DNA from 2 places in the Actinoplanes derwentensis genome. Region 2 is predicted to be linked to the other one. Evidence: riboswitches for the same ligand, from Rfam matches in the RefSeq annotation. Region 2 holds a riboswitch; the other holds the start of a gene.
The links. A riboswitch is a leader RNA that binds a small molecule or an ion and turns the genes downstream of it on or off. The one in region 2 is predicted to bind cobalamin.
Positions count from the first base shown of each region.

Region 1 (7,802 bases), 1.8 Mb from region 2:
CCGGCGACGTTCCTGCTGCTGGCGAAGGGTGCCGACCCGTTCGCCAGGCTCGACGAACTGGTCGAGGTGTACGCCACCATCCTGAACGTGCTCGCCGACGCGGGCGTCGAATGGGTGCAGCTCGACGAACCGGCCTACGTCGCCGACCGCACCCCGGCCGAGATCGACGGGCTGCGCCGCGCCTACACCCGCCTCGGTGAGCTGGCGAAACGGCCGCGGATCCTGGTGGCCACCTACTTCGTCGAGATCGGCGACGCGCTACCGGCCCTGTTGGACACCCCGGTCGAGGCGATCGGTCTGGACCTGGTCGCCGGCCCGGGCAACGTGCGCCGTCTCGCCGCGGCCGGCCCGCTGGGTGGCCGGACGATCGTGGCGGGGCTGGTCGACGGGCACAACATCTGGCGTACCGATCTGCGTGCCGCCATCACCGTCGGCGCCACCGTCACCGCGCTAGCCGATCACGTCGCCGTGTCCACGTCGTGTTCGCTGTTGCACGTGCCAGTCGACCTGTCGGTGGAGACGCGGCTCGCCCCGGAGCTGTTCGAACGGCTGGCGTTCGCCCGGCAGAAGGTCGACGAGGTGGTGCTGCTCGGCAAAGCGCTGCGCGATGGCACGGCTCATGTTCCCGTACCGCCGCAGTCTGCTCCGGAAGCCTGGCACAACGGTGACGTGCGCGCCCGCCTCGCCGCGCTGACCCCCGCCGACCGGGAGCGCGGCGCCTACCCGGACCGCGCCGACGCGCAGCAGGCGCGCCTGAATCTGCCGGAACTGCCGACGACCACGATCGGTTCGTTCCCGCAGACCGCGGCACTGCGGCGGGCCCGCGCCGACCTGCGGACCGGAACCATCGACGACTCCACCTACGCCGCGCTGATGCGAGCCGAGGTCGAGCGGGTGATCCGGCTGCAGGAGGAGTTGGGCCTGGACGTGCTGGTGCACGGCGAACCGGAACGCAACGACATGGTGCAGTACTTCGGCGAACAACTCGACGGCTTCGCCGCCACCGACCACGGCTGGGTCCAGTCGTACGGTTCCCGCTGCGTGCGCCCGCCGGTCATCCACGGTGACGTGTCCCGCAAGGCCCCGATGACGGTGGCCTGGTCCACGTACGCCCAGTCGCTGACGGCGAAGCCGGTCAAGGGCATGCTCACCGGCCCGGTCACCATTTTGGCCTGGTCGTTCGTCCGCACCGACCAGCCGCTGCCGGACACCGCCGACCAGGTCGCGCTGGCTCTGCGTGACGAGACGGTGGACTTGGAGGCCGCCGGGATCACGGTGATCCAGGTCGACGAACCGGCCCTGCGGGAGACCCTGCCGCTGCGCCGCGCCGACCAGAAGGCCTACCTGGACTGGGCGGTCGGCGCGTTCCGCCTGGCCACCAGCGGTGTCACCGACGCCACCCAGATCCACACCCACCTGTGCTATTCCGAGTTCGGCGAGGTGATCGGCGCGATCGACGCCCTCGACGCGGACGTGACGAGCATCGAGGCGTCCCGTTCCAAGATGGAGGTGCTCGACGACCTGGCCACCATCGGCTACCGCCGCGGCGTCGGCCCAGGCGTGTGGGACATCCACTCGCCGCGCGTGCCGTCCCAGCAGGAGGTCGTCGCGTCGTTGCGGCTCGCGGCCGAGGCGGTTCCGGCGCGCCGCCTGTGGGTGAACCCGGACTGCGGCTTGAAGACCCGCGGGTACGAGGAGACCGAGGCGTCCCTGCGTCACCTGGTAGCGGCGGCCGCTGAACTGCGCTAGCCCTCTGCGCGGGTGGAGGGTTCGGGCGCCCGAACCCTCCTAACCCGGCCGCCGGGTGTTCAGCACGCAGTCGCCGCAGGTGCCGCCGCCGGGGATGCGGTAGTAGAGGCAGCAGTTGTTGCGGGCCAGGTACCAGCGGGCCCGCGCCGGATCGGGCCGGGTCAGGGTGGCGGTTCCCCGCAGTGGCGGCAGTTCGAGACACCCGGTGACCAGGGTCGCGGCGGTTTCGGCGGCGCCCGGCATCGCGTCGGCGATCATGCCCGCCGCACCGCCCAGCGCCGAGGCGACATTGCCCCACAGCACCTGCGGCGACAGCCGGAACCGCTCACGGAAGACGTCGAGCACCGGCTCGACCAGACCCCGGATCGCGGTACGCGAGAAGAGTTCGGCTGTGCCGGGCCCGCTGTCGAGTCCGTGCCAGGCGATCGGAATCGGTCCCGCCTCGACCTGCCGCCACCACAGCCGTTCCACGTCGGCGATCGGCAGGACGCCGCCGGTGGCCACCGCCCCGAGCAGCGGTGACAGCAGCCGCGACGCGAGCCCGAGGAAGATGATCGACGCCGCGGCCCGCTCGTCGATGTCCGCGTGGTCCAGCCCGCCGAGCCCGGCCAGGGTCCGCCGCCCGATCCGAACCCGCTGGGCGATCACGTCAGGGTCGAGCAGTTCCCGCACCGGCCGCCAGCCGGGTTCACCGTCGTAGGGTTCCCACGCGAAGTAGGGGCCGAGCCGGGCCGCCGCTTCCAGAGCCGCCCCGGTCACGCCGCGACCGTTCCGGCCATCCTGTTTTCGAAGGGTCACGCCGCGACCAGCCCGGCGACTGCCGCCACCGCGTCGGCGAGGTGTGGGCACGCCCGGCCTCGTCCGGCTTCGACGACGGCCGGCCGCCACGCCGGGTCACCGATGCAGGGTGCGAGGATTTCCGCCGGCATCGGTCCGGGACCGTCGCACCAGAGCACCACGACCGCGGGCCGGGCCCGGGCCACCGCGCCGCCGATCACCTCCCCGCACAGGCCGGCGCCGAGGTGTATCGAAGCGGTTCCGCGTTCGGCGAGCGCGGCGGCGAGTGCGTCGAGGGCGGCCACGTCCCGGCCGTGGTCGGCGGCCATCAGCAGCACCGAGACCGGCGTACCCGCAGGTGGGCGGGGCACCGCGGCAAAAACCTCACTGAGGGTACGGGTGAGCAGCCGCCGCGCGATCGCCTTGCGCGTCTCCGGGTAGCGGGCGTGCCCGATGTGACTGAACGCGGGCCCGGCCATGGTGTGCCAGGTGTGCACGACACCATGCCCGGCCACCGAGGCCGCCAGGGTCTCCCGCAGGGTGAGCACGTCCATCCGGCGGGCGGCCCGGGCCAGCCCACGGGCTTCCGCGTCGGTACCAGGGTCACCGCACGGACGGTCGGCAGTCCATGATGTGGTCTCGCGGCGGGCCTGCCGGGCGGCCTCGGCCGCGGGCACTCCTCGGGTGGTCAGCTGCGCCATCACGGTCAGCGCGGCGACGTCGTGCGAGGTGTAGCGCCGATGCCGCCCGGACTCGTGCCCGGACGGGCCGAGTCCGTACCGCTGGTGCCAGGTCCGCAAGGTGGTCGGGGCGACACCGAGCCGCCGGGCGAGTATCCCGGCACTCAGCCGCTCCTCGACCGGCGCGTGCATCATCAGCTGTTCTCCCACCGCCGACCCGCCCTCGAGGTCACCGACAACACCACACCAGGTCAGGCGCGGGCAGTGGCAGGTATTCGGACTCGCGGGCACGCACCGTCGCCCACTCACCGCTGCGGGGCAGTCCCGGCTTCCCACCGGGTTCCCTCTTACGACACCCGATCTGGCGAACCGGGCGAACCGACTGCCCACCCATCCTACGGGGTACGCCCCATCCGTCCCGACACCGATCGTCTCGTCCCGGCCGCCCTATTCCCCGCGCCGTCGAGGGCGTTGTCGACCAGGGCGATGGCGAATTCCTCGGTCAGGGGGGCGTCGGGGATGAGCAGGCGGTGGTAGCACGCTCCCCAGAGCTGGTCGACGAGAATGCCGAGGTCGAGGTCGTCGCGCAGCTGACCACGCTCGCGGGCCCGTTCGAAGGCCGCCATGGCGAGCGCGCGGCGGGTGGCCGAGTAGTGCAGTGAGAACGCCGCGGACAGCTCGGGGTCGGTCTGCGCCACCCCGATCAGTCCCGCGAGGATCGCGCCGGTGCCGTCGGTGTTGAGGAGCCTGACGAAGGTGCAGAGCTGTGCGGTGATGTCGGCGCGGATGTCGCCGGTGTCGGGGAACTCCAGAATGGGTTCACTGTGGGTGAAGTAGGCCTCCGCTGCCAGTGCCCCGGCGGACGGCCACCACTTGTACAGGGTCATCTTGCTGGAGCCGGCCGCGGTGGCGACCCGGTCGAACGTGACCGCCTTGATCCCCTCGCTCAGCAGCAGCTCGGTGGCGGCACGCAACACGCCTGCCCGGACCTCGGCGGCCGGCCGGCGGCCACGTCCTCGTCGCTGCGGTGCCACCGGGGGCGACGACTGCTCAGCCATGGTCGTTCCTCTCGTCTCGACAACTCCGCCCTCAGATTAGTGGACAACTAGTCTTTATCTCGCTACGGTTATATGGACACCTAGTCCACATACCTGGAGGGCACATGTCCGGCAACCTCACTCCCACCCGCGTCGCCATCGTGACCGGAGGATCCGGCGGCATCGGTCGCGCCGTCGCCGAGCGCCTGGCCGCCGACGGCATCGCCGTGGTGGTGCACTACAGCGGCAACGAGGCCAAGGCCGAGGACGCGGTGAAGCAGATCGTCGCCGCAGGCGGCCAGGCCACCGCGTTCGGCGGCGACGTCGCCGACCCCGCGGAGATGGCGGCGTTGTTCCAGCACGCCACGGACACCTTCGGCGGCGTCGACGTCGTCGCGCACACGGCGGGCATCATGCCGCTCGCGCCGATCGCGCAGACCGACCTCGACACCTTCGACCGCATCCAGCGCACCAACGTGCGCGGCACCTTCGTGGTCAGCCAGCTCGCCGCCCGGCAGGTGCGCGCGGGTGGAGCGATCATCACCTTCTCGACGTCCATCACCCGGCTGCAGATGCCCACCTACGGCGCCTACGCCGCCTCCAAGGGCGCCGTCGAGGCCATGACCCTCGTCCTCGCCCGCGAGCTGCGCGGCCGCGACATCATGGTCAACACCGTCGCACCCGGCCCGACGGCCACGCCGCTGTTCTTCGAAGGCAAGAGCGAGCAGGTCATCAACCACATCGCCTCGCTCAACCCGATGGAACGCCTCGGCACCCCCGAGGACATCGCCGAGGTGGCCGCGTTCCTCGCCGGACCGGGCCGCTGGGTCAACGGCCAGGTCCTCTACACCAACGGCGGTGCCGCCTGATGGCCGTGGTCCTCATCACCGGCTCCAGCACCGGCATCGGCCGGCTGACCGCACTCACACTCGCCCGGCTGGGACACACCGTCCATGCGAGCGTGCGCTCCCTCGCCAGCGCTGACGGCACCGCCGCCTCGGCCGAGTTCGCCGCCGTCGAGAACCTGCACGCCCTGGAGCTCGACGTCACCTCTCAGGAGTCCGCGAACAAGGCCGTCCGCTCGGTGGTCTAGCAGTCCGGCCGCCTCGACGTCGTGATCAACAACGCCGGTCATCTGTACGTGGGTTACGTCGAAGCCTTCACCGACGACGACCTCACGCACCTGATCGACGTCAACGCGGTCGGTGCCCACCGGGTCAATCGTGCCGCCCTGCCGTACCTGCGGGAGCAACGCTCCGGCACGCTTCTGTACGTCGGCAGCACGATCATCGTGACGACCCCACCGTTCCTCGGCCCGTACGTCGCGTCGAAGGCCGCGTTCGACGCACTCGCCGTGGTGACGTCCTACGAGGCGTCGCAGTTCGGCATCGAGACCAGCATCGTCATGCCGGGAGCCATCACCCGGGGCACCTCGCACTTCCCGAACGCCAGTCGTGCCTCCGACACCGCCGTCACCGCCGCCTACTCCGCCCTCGATCCGCTGGTCGCGCGCAACGAGCAGGCCACCGCCGCACTGGTACGGCAGGACGTCGACCCGGACCCGCAGGGTGTCGCCGACGAGATCGCCCGCGTGCTAGCACTGCCCCGCGGGCAGAAGCCCTTCCGGACGGTCGTCGACTTCACCGAGGCCGGCGTCGACCACGTGATGGCCTTCGCGGACCTCACCCGGGAGGCTTTCGTTCACCGTCTCGGCTTCGGCGAAACCCTCCGGCTACCGTCATGACCCCCGTGGAGGCTTCATGGTCCTCGGCCGCCTGATAGCGACCGGATTGACCGCCGGCCTCGCCCTGACCGGGTGCACCTCGGAGTCCGGCGCCGGCGGCTGGACCGGACCGGTCCGCAGCGGCGCCCCGATAGCGACGCTCGCCGGACCCACCGAACTCACCACCGGCCTGTCGGCGCCGTGGGGCCTGACGTTCCTGCCCGACGGCTCCGCACTGGTGTCCGAACGGATCACCGGACTCATCAAGCGCATACCCGGAACGGGCGGCGCCGCCACCCCGGTCGGCATCGTGCCGGACGTGCGAGTGAGCTCCGAAGATGGGTTGCTCGGCATCGTCGCCTCGCCGGACTTCGCCACGGACCGTACCGTCTACGCGTCCGTCTCCGGCGCGGAGCAGAACCGGATCGTCGCCCTGCGCATCTCCGCAGACTACCGGTCACTCACCCGCGAGCGCGTCCTGCTCGACGGCATCGAGACCGCCGACCGCCACCACGGCGGCCGCCTGGCGATCGGGCCCGACGGTAATCTGTGGGGCGGCACCGGCGACGCCTTCGAACCGGAGAACGCCGCCGATGACGCCAGCCTCAACGGCAAGATCCTGCGGATCCGGCCGGACGGCTCGATCCCTGGCGACAACCCCGATTCCGGTTCACCCGTGTACTCCTCCGGGCACCGCAACGTCCACCCTGACGACGCCTCACCCTCCGGAGCCGCCTACGCCGAGGGTTCTCTGTGGATCGGTGCGCTGGGAGGCCAGCGGCTGTGGCAGCTTCCCGTCGACGGCAGCGAGGCCACCGGTGCGGCGATCGCCCACTTCGAGGGTGACTACGGGCGCATCCGCACCGTCGAGGTGGCACCCGCCGGCGCCCTCTGGCTCGTCACGTCCAACACCGACCGGGCCACCTGGGGCGGACCCGTCGCCCGGCCGGGCGACGACCGCATCCTGCGGGCCGAAGTCCTGCCCCCCGGCTGACCAGGGGCCCGAGGTGACCACGGGACGCATGCGCACCCCCTAGCCGAAACTGTTCTGGACCTGGACCTGGACCTGGACGGCGACGGTTCTCATGACCGCGCGGAACGCGACTGGCTCCTACCGCCCGGATACAGGCTGTGGGTGCCCGTCAGCCGGGTGATCTCACGACGGCGGCCAGAGTTCGGCGACCAGGCGGTCCATGTCGCCGACCGCGCCGGGGTCCGGCTCCAGCCGGATGCCGTCGACGGTGAGCAGGCCGAGCGCCATCTCGACGTAGCGGGCGGCCAGTTCCCCCGCGGTCAGCGGGCCGTCGGGGCGATACCACCGGGCCACGCCGCTGCACATCTCCAGCAGGGCCAGGCGTGCGACGCCGGGGGCCTGGACCCGGAACTCGCCGGTGGACACGCCGTCGTCGATGGCGGACTGCCAGAAGCGTTCGTACTCGTCACGCAGGGCGGTGATCTCGGCCCGGGAACCCGGGGACAAGGCCCGTAACTCGTCGTCGGCTACCCGGGTGTGCAAGGGGCGGGCCGCGTGCGCGAGCACGTGGATCCGGGTGAGGCGGGCGATGCGTTCGGTGGGCGTACCGCCGGTGCCGGTCGGGGAAGCCGCTCGCAGCAACAACCGCATGCTGTCCCGCATGATCTCGGCCAGGAGGTCTTCCTTGGTGCCCATGTAGTGGTAGAGCGTCGCCGTCGACACGCCGGCGCGCTGGGCCAGGTCGCGGATGCCGGTGCCGTGGAAGCCGCGCTCGGCGAAGAGTTCGAGGGCCGCGGTGCGCACCCGGCGGCCGGCCGGTTCAGTCACAGGCAGCATCTTAGCGGTTCCCGATCGACCGATCG
Region 1 covers NZ_LT629758.1:1,941,193-1,948,994, reverse strand. Annotated here, with positions in the region: gene metE (5-methyltetrahydropteroyltriglutamate--homocysteine S-methyltransferase) at 1-1,749, shown strand, start outside; gene BLU81_RS08935 ((2Fe-2S)-binding protein) at 1,789-2,508, opposite strand; gene BLU81_RS08930 (MerR family transcriptional regulator) at 2,544-3,401, opposite strand; cobalamin riboswitch at 3,457-3,604, opposite strand; gene BLU81_RS08925 (TetR/AcrR family transcriptional regulator) at 3,602-4,264, opposite strand; gene BLU81_RS08920 (SDR family oxidoreductase) at 4,369-5,112, shown strand; partial or broken gene BLU81_RS08915 (SDR family NAD(P)-dependent oxidoreductase) at 5,112-5,987, shown strand; gene BLU81_RS08910 (PQQ-dependent sugar dehydrogenase) at 6,004-6,960, shown strand; gene BLU81_RS08905 (TetR/AcrR family transcriptional regulator) at 7,123-7,767, opposite strand.
Region 1: it holds a riboswitch for cobalamin, as region 2 does, so the genes downstream of both, BLU81_RS08930 (MerR family transcriptional regulator) here and BLU81_RS00770 (VWA domain-containing protein) in region 2, are expected to answer to the same signal.

Region 2 (7,802 bases):
GCCGTTGGCGGTCTGGGTCTTGGTCTGGCCGGCCTGGGCGACCGGGGTGCTCGCGGCGCTGATCAGTTTTCCGGTGGACGTGGCCCAGGCCGGTGTCCCGGCGGCGGCCGACGCCTTCAGCTTCACCGGCAGCGACACCTTGACACTGCCCCGGCCGGGGACGGTCACGCCGGAGCAGATCACGTAGTCCGGATCGGCGGTCGAGCAGGTTCCGCCGCCGGTCACGGTCGGCGGGTCCAGCACGTACGCCGCACCCGGTTTGGGGATCTTGATCGTGGTGTTCTGCGCGCCCACGTCACCGCTGTCGGTGACGGTCACGACCGGGGTGCCGGACTGGCCGGGGGCGAGCGAGACCGGCGTGACGGTCGGCTGGTCCAGCACTATGGTGCCGGAGCAGACCGACTCGCCGACGACCACGGAGCCGTTGGCGACGGCGCTGAGGATGCCGGAGCCGCCGAGCAGGCTGACGTCGAGGGCGCGGACGGTGTACTGGTAGACGCCGTTGCTGTCCCAGTCGGCGGTGCGGTGGTCGATCCAGACGCTGGCGAGGTTGCCGACCGGCAGTTTCAGGTTGACGTCCGGGTTGGCGATGGTCTGCCCGGCCACCTTCAGGTCGGCGATCTCGGTGGTCGTGGTGATGCCGGAGGCCGCCATCACACAGACCGTCCGGACCGCGCCGACCCCGATGCCGGCCGCGCCCAGGACCGAGGCGCCGGCCACGCTCGTCTCGGCCCGGCCACTGGCGCCGGTGCCCGGCCCGGCGGTCGACGTGATCACGCCGCTGCTGAGGATCGAGGTGCCGAGCAGCTTCAGGCCCGGGTTGGCGACCGTCGACGACGAGGCGCTGCCGCCCTCGGTCCAGCTGCGTTCCGGGTTGGGTACCGCCAGGGTCAGCGGCAGGACGCCACTGAGCAGGTTGACCTCGGCGCGCACCCCCTGCGCGGTGGATCTCAGCACCCCGGCCATCGCGGACTCCGGCCGGGCACACAGAGTGAGCACCAGCACCGCGACTACGAGGATCGAGATTCTCCGGCCAGATCGCACGGACGTATTGTCAGAAGACAGACCGCACGATCGGCTGAACTTTCAGCAAATGTACTGAACGAAACCGGGACGCTGTATAACAGCCAGCGCCACGGTCACCCCCGCCCGGCTGCGCTTCGGCATGATCAGCTCGGCGCCCGGACCGGCGGCCAGCAGGGCCGCCGCCTCCGCCACGCTCGGCGTGCCGACCGCCACGGCCGCCGCCCGTCCCGGGTTCGGCACCGGGCAGGCGGCCAGCTCGTGCGCGGTGAACGCGGCGATCCGCCAGTCGTGCTCGCGTGCCAGCGCCAGCACCCGGTCCTCGGCGGCCCGCCGGTCCAGCGTGGCCAGCACACCCACGTCATCCGGGAGCAGGCCCGCCGCGGCCAGCGCCAGCCGCACCGGGCCGGCCAGATCGGCACCGCTGCGGGCCCCGAGACCCAGAACGATCACCGCGCGGCAGCGGCGACCAGCGACCGGGCCAGCTGAGGTGCGCCCGCCCAGTGCAGATGCAGGTACGACGCGTGCAGCCGGGCCGACGCGAACCCCTCCGGATCGGCACCCCGCCACGCCCAGGCCGCCCCGCCCGCCGGCGACAGCAGCAGACCCGACCGCGGATGCACCACCGTCCGGTGGAACTCGTGACCGGTCACCCGGGTGCCCGCCGGGCCCAGTGGACTGTCCGACAGCGCCACCGCGTCCCGGTAACCGAGCGTCAGCGTCGGCGACATCACCGCCTCCGCCTCCAGGACCCCGCACATCGGCGCGCCGTCCAGGGACTCGCACAGCCACAGCAGGCCCGCGCATTCGGCCGCGATCACGCCGCCGAACTCCTTGACCGCCGTCCGCAGCGGCTCGTTGGCGGAGAGGGCACTCGCGTACACCTCCGGGAAACCGCCGCCGACCACGATCGCGCGGGTGCCGTCCGGCAGCTTCTCGTCGTGCAACGGGTCGAACGGCACCACCGTCGCACCGGCCCCGGCCAGCAGTTCGGTGGTCTCGGCGTACGAGAAGGTGAAAGCCGGACCACCGGCGACCGCGACAACCGGACCGTTCTTGATCGGCTCCGCAGTGACCGGGTCCCACGCCGGCAACGGCAACGGAGCCGCCGACCGGGCCACCGCCGCCACCGCGTCCAGATCCACCGACGCGGCGATCAGATCAGCCATCGCCTCCACCGACGCCAGCGCCTCGGCCCGTCGCTCGGCCGCCGGAACCAGCCCCAGATGCCGGGACGGGGCGGCGACCGCGTCCGCCCGCCGCAGCGCACCCAGCACCGGCGTGCCGACTTCTTCACAGGCGTCCCGCAGGATCTGCTCGTGCCGGTCCGAACCGACCCGGTTCAGGATCACACCCGCCAGCCGCACCGACCCGAAACTCCGGAACCCGTGCACCAGGGCGGCGATCGACCGCCCTTGCGCAGCCGCGTCCACCACCATGATCACCGGCGCGCCGAGCAACTCCGCGACCTGCGCCGTCGACCCTTGATCACCGGCGCCGGTCCGCCCGTCGTAGAGCCCCATCACCCCTTCGACGATCGCCAGATCGGCACCTTGCGAACCGTGCGCGAACAACGGCCCGACCAGCGACTCACCGACCATCACCGGATCCAGGTTGCGCCCCGGCCGGCCCGCGGCCAGCGCGTGATATCCCGGATCGATGTAGTCCGGCCCCACTTTGAACGGCGCCACCCGCAGCCCGCGCCGGGCGAACGCCGCCAGCAGCCCCGTCGCCACCGTGGTCTTGCCGTGCCCGCTGGCCGGGGCCGTGATGACGATCCGATTCACCATTCGATTCCCTGCTGCCCTTTACGGCCCGCGTCCATCGGATGCTTCACCTTCGTCATCTCGGTGACCAGATCCGCCGCCGCGATCAGATCCGCGTGCGCGTCCCGCCCGGTGATCACCACATGCTGGATGCCCGGCCGGTCCCGCAGCGTCTCCACCACGTCGGCGACGTCCACCCAGCCCCATTTCATCGGATAGGTGAACTCGTCCAGCACGTAGAACTTGTGCGTCTCAGCGGCCAGATCCCGCTTGATCTGCGCCCACCCCTCAGCGGCTTCCGCGGCGTGATCCCGCTCCGAACCGGCCCGCTGAATCCAGGACCAGCCCTCCCCCATCTTGTGCCAGGTCACCGGAGTGGGCCCGTGCTCACCGAGTGCCTTGAGCGCGGTCTCCTCCCCCACCTTCCACTTCTCCGACTTGACGAACTGGAACACCCCCACCGGCCAACCAGCACTCCAGGCCCGCAACGCCATTCCGAACGCGGCCGTCGACTTCCCCTTGCCCGGCCCGGTATGCACCGCGAACACCGCCTGCCGCCGCCGCTGCCGCGTCGTCAGCCCGTCATCCGGCACACTGGTGACTTTCCCTTGCGGCACGTTTCCTCCCCATTCTCACCGCGGGCTTCCCGCTCACGGTCACTGCTTTCCAACCCGTTTCCGGTACGCCGTTCCGGTCCCGCCGAAGCCGGCATGCCCCGCCGGGTCCGGCAACCGGGCTCGGCGCGGCTCCCGCCACGCACTCCCCGGCGCCACTCACCGGCATGCCGGTCCCGCCCACACCCAGCCCCACCCCGGGCGGCCCCGGTCGGGCCTCGTCGGCACAGGTCAGCCCCGGCCCGATCGAGATACCGGCCGACAGCGCACCGGCGCCCGAAGACCGGCTCCACGTCGTCGCCCGTGGCCGACGGTCACCGGTCGCTTCGTCGAACCCGGCCACTTCGTCGAGTCCGGTCGCTTCGTCGAACCCGGCCACTTCAGGTTCGGCATCGGTTTGCGGGTGGCGAACCGGGTCAGGCGGCCCGGCGGTAGGCGCGGTCGACCGGAACCGGAGCCTCGGCACCGGACGGTCCGGACCGGCGGCTCAGGACAGTCGCCGCCTGGAGCCGGTCGAGGGGCATGATCTCGGCGTTCAAGGCGGCGGCCAGCTTGCGGGCCAGGCCCAGGCGAATCGGGCCGGACTCGCAGTCGACGACCACGCTCGACACTCCGGACAGGGCCGGGACCAGGCGCATCGGGTCGGGTCCGCTGGTGGCACGGCCGTCGGTGACCAGCACCAGCAGCGGGCGGCGGCGCGGGTCGCGGCGGCGTTCGGTGGCGATCGTCGCGGCGGCGGCTTTCAGACCGGCGGCGAGCGGGGTCCGGCCACCGGTACGCAGAGCGGCCAGCCGCTGCACCCCGACCTCATGGCTGGAGGTGGGCGGCAGCACGACGTCGGCGTCACTCCCCCGGAACGTGATCATCCCGATCCGGTCCCGCCGCTGATAGGCGTCCCGCAACAGCGACAGCACCGCGGTCTTGACAAGTGTCATGCGTTTCCGCGCGGCCATCGACCCGGAGGCGTCCACCACGAAGAGCACGAGGTTCGCCTCCCGCCCCACATGAACCGACTCCCGAAGGTCCCGAGGCAGCACCCGGATCCCCCGCCCAGCGCCCCCACCGACCGGACGAGCCGAGAGGCCACCGGCGGGCCGGACGACCGACGGGTGCACGGGATCCGACGACGAGATGATGCCCGGAGCAAGACCACCCGGAGCGGAACGACCACTGGCGAGGAGGCCGCCTGAACCCGACGACCAGCCGTCGGGCGCGGCCCGGTCGAGGGCGGTCCGGTCCAACACGGCCCGGTCCGTGGTCCGGTCCGAGGCCGTCCGGTCCAAGGCCGTCCGGTCCAGCGCGGCGCGGAGGGTGGCGAACAGGTGTGGGGCGCCGGAGAGTTTGCCCTGCGGGAGGCGGCTGCCGACGACCCGGCCGCGGCGGGCGAAAGCCGGGGAGCGGCGGCCGGCGTGGCCGCCCTCGCCGCGGGCCGCGATGCGGAACGTGCGGGTGCGGTAGGCGGTGCCCGCAGCGACCGCGACACCAGCGGCCGGGATGGTCGGCGAGGGCGTGGTGGACTGATCGTCGCTGTCGGACGGGGAAGGGGAACTCGGCGGTGCGGGGCTGGGGTCCGTACCAGCAAGGGGGTGGTCTGTGCCGGGGTTGTCCGTGCCGGACGGGCCACCGGTGTCACGCGGACCGCCACCACCGCCGGGACCGTCCGGGTCGTCGTCACCGGGGCCGTCGCCGGAACCGTCGGGGTCGGCGTCCGGATCCGGGCCGTCGGGGTCGTCGGCGCGGCGATCCTGCTCGGCCTGGCGTTCGGCTTCGGCCTGGCGGTCTTCTTCGGCCTGGCGTTCGGCTTCGGCCAGGGCCTCGTCGAGTTTCTCCTCGTCGGTGCCGGGCGGGTCGAGCGGGTCGGTGCGGCGGCGGTGCGGCAGGGCCAGCCGGGCGGCGTCGCGGACGTCGTCGGCGGTCACCCGGTCGCGGCCGTGCCAGGCGGCCAGGGCCACTGCGCAGCGGGCCACCACGATGTCGGCGCGCATGCCGTCCACGCCGTAGGCGAGGCAGACGCGGGCGATCCGGTCCAGTTCGGCGTCAGGCAGCACCACCGACGGGAGCTGGGCGCGGGCGGCGGCGATGCGAGCCTCGTAGACCTGCTCGTCGGCGACGTAGCGGGCCGCGAAACCGGCCGGATCCGCCTCGTAGGCCAGGCGCCGCCGGACCACTTCGGCGCGCTGGCGGGCGTCGCGGGGCGCGGCGACCGTGACGACCAGGCCGAACCGGTCGACGAGTTGGGGGCGGGGTTCGCCCTCTTCCGGGTTCATGGTGCCGACCAGCAGGAACCGGGCGGCGTGTTTGACCGAGACGCCGTCGCGCTCGACGTGGGCGCGGCCCATCGCGGCGGCGTCCAGGAGCAGGTCGACCAGGTGGTCCGGGAGTAGGTTCACCTCGTCGACGTAGAGGACGCCGCGGTGGGCGGCGGCGAGTAGGCCGGGCTCGTACGCCTTGACCCCGTCGCTGAGGGCCCGCTGCAGGTCGAGAGTGCCGACGACCCGGTCCTCGGTGGCGCCGACGGGGAGTTCGACGAGGCTGGCCGGACGGGACAGTGCCGGGCCGCCGAGGGTGTGCGGGCCGTCCGGGCAGCCGGGGTCGGGCGCGTCCGGGTCGCAGGCGAACCGGCAGCCGTGCACCACCTCGACGTGCGGGAGGAGACCGGCGAGAGCCCGGACCACGGTGCTCTTGGCGGTACCTTTCTCACCTCGGACCAGGACACCGCCGACGGCCGGGGAGACCGAGGTGAGCAGCAGGGCCAGTCGGAGGTCGTCGAGGCCCACCACGGCCGAGAACGGGTACGGATTCGTCACCAGGGTCCCTTCCGGCGGGTGTCCACGCCCGCTGTCGGTTGTCGCGAGCGGCCGGAGTTCCTGGCTCCCGGGGCGATTTCCCCGGTCACAGTGGCGGGACCGTCCCGGATTCGCACCGGGTTCCTCCGCTACCGCTCGCCGGTCACTCTTCCGGACCGGCGAGTAACCCGTCAACGCGGGGTAGGTCACGGCCGGCGACATCACGGCAGCCCCTTCAGTGTGGTGACCTGGGGTGCGATTCGCACCCCAGGTCACCACGCCGGGAAGCGGGCGGGTGAGCGTGGTGACTTCGGGTTCGGTCCGGACCCGGCGTGGTCACGATCCGGCGGGGACGGCCTTCTCGGTGGCGGGCAGGGGTTCGGGGGCGATCCGGTCGAGTTCGGTGACCACGTCGAGGACTGCGAGCGCGGACTTCTCCACCAGTGGGCGCAGCCGCCGGTAGAGGGCGGCGTCGGCCGGGTCAGGCCGGGTGGGTGTGCCGGTGGGGACGAGGGCGGCGGCCTGGTCGAGGTCGGGGAGTTCGCCGAGGGCGTGCCGGGCCAGCAGGCAGGCGCCGAGCGCGGTGCCCTCGGGCACGTCGGCGACGGTCACCGGCAGGTCCAGAGCCGACGCGAGCACGGTGATCCACAGCCGGGAGGCGGCGGCTCCGCCGGTGGCCCGGATCTCGGTGAGCGGGTTACCTTCGGCGTCGAAGGAGTCCCGGACCAGGGCGAGTTGCTGGCAGACGCCTTCGACGGCGGCGCGGACCAGGTGCGGCCGGCCGTGTTCGCGGCGCAGCCCGAGGTAGGCGCCCCGCATGCCGGGCCGCCACCAGGGCGCCCGTTCGCCGAGCAGGTAGGGCAGGCAGAGCAGGCCCTCGCTGCCGGCCACGATCCCGGCCGCCTCGTCGAGCAGCCGGGCGTCGCGGTCGTCGTCGTCCTCACCACCGGAACCACGAGACGAACCGGCAGTGCCGGGGTCCAGGGCCTGACCGGCCCAGCGGACCACCGAACCGGCGTTGTTGACGGCCCCGCCGATGACCCAGCGGTCCTCGGTGAGGGCGTAGCAGAACAGCCGCCCGGCGTTGTCGCTGGTGGGAGCGCCGACGACGGTGCGCAGGGCACCACTGGTGCCGAGGGAGACCGCACCGACGCCGGGCGAGACCGCGCCGACGCCGAGGTTGGCGAGCGGCCCGTCGGCGGCGCCGATGATCAGTGGAGTCTCCGGGGGCAGACCCGCCGCGGCGGCCACCTGAGGGCTGAGCGTCAGGGCTTGGGTGGTGGGTACGACCTCGGCGAGCTGCTCCGGTCGTACGCCCGCAATGGTCAAGGCGTCTTGGTCCCACCGCCGTGAGTGGATGTCGTAGAGGCCGGTGCCCGAGGCGACCGACAGGTCGACGAGGAAGGGACCGCCGGTCAGCGCCGCGACGACCAGCTCCTTGACCCCGCCCCAGCGGGGCGTGTCCCGCAGCGCCGCCGGGTCCTCCTGCGCCCACCAGGCGAGTTTGGTCAGCGGCGACATCGGGTGGACCGGGGTGCCGGTGCGGGCCTGGAGCTGCCGGGCGTCCCCGTCCGCGACGATGCGCTCGCACTCGCCCGCGGAGCGGTTGTCGG
Region 2 covers NZ_LT629758.1:169,205-177,006, reverse strand. Annotated here, with positions in the region: gene BLU81_RS00790 (beta strand repeat-containing protein) at 1-1,044, opposite strand, end outside; gene BLU81_RS00785 (cobalamin biosynthesis protein) at 1,087-1,476, opposite strand; gene BLU81_RS00780 (cobyrinate a,c-diamide synthase) at 1,473-2,813, opposite strand; gene cobO (cob(I)yrinic acid a,c-diamide adenosyltransferase) at 2,807-3,406, opposite strand; gene BLU81_RS00770 (VWA domain-containing protein) at 3,820-6,210, opposite strand; cobalamin riboswitch at 6,243-6,396, opposite strand; gene BLU81_RS00765 (gluconokinase) at 6,526-7,802, opposite strand, start outside.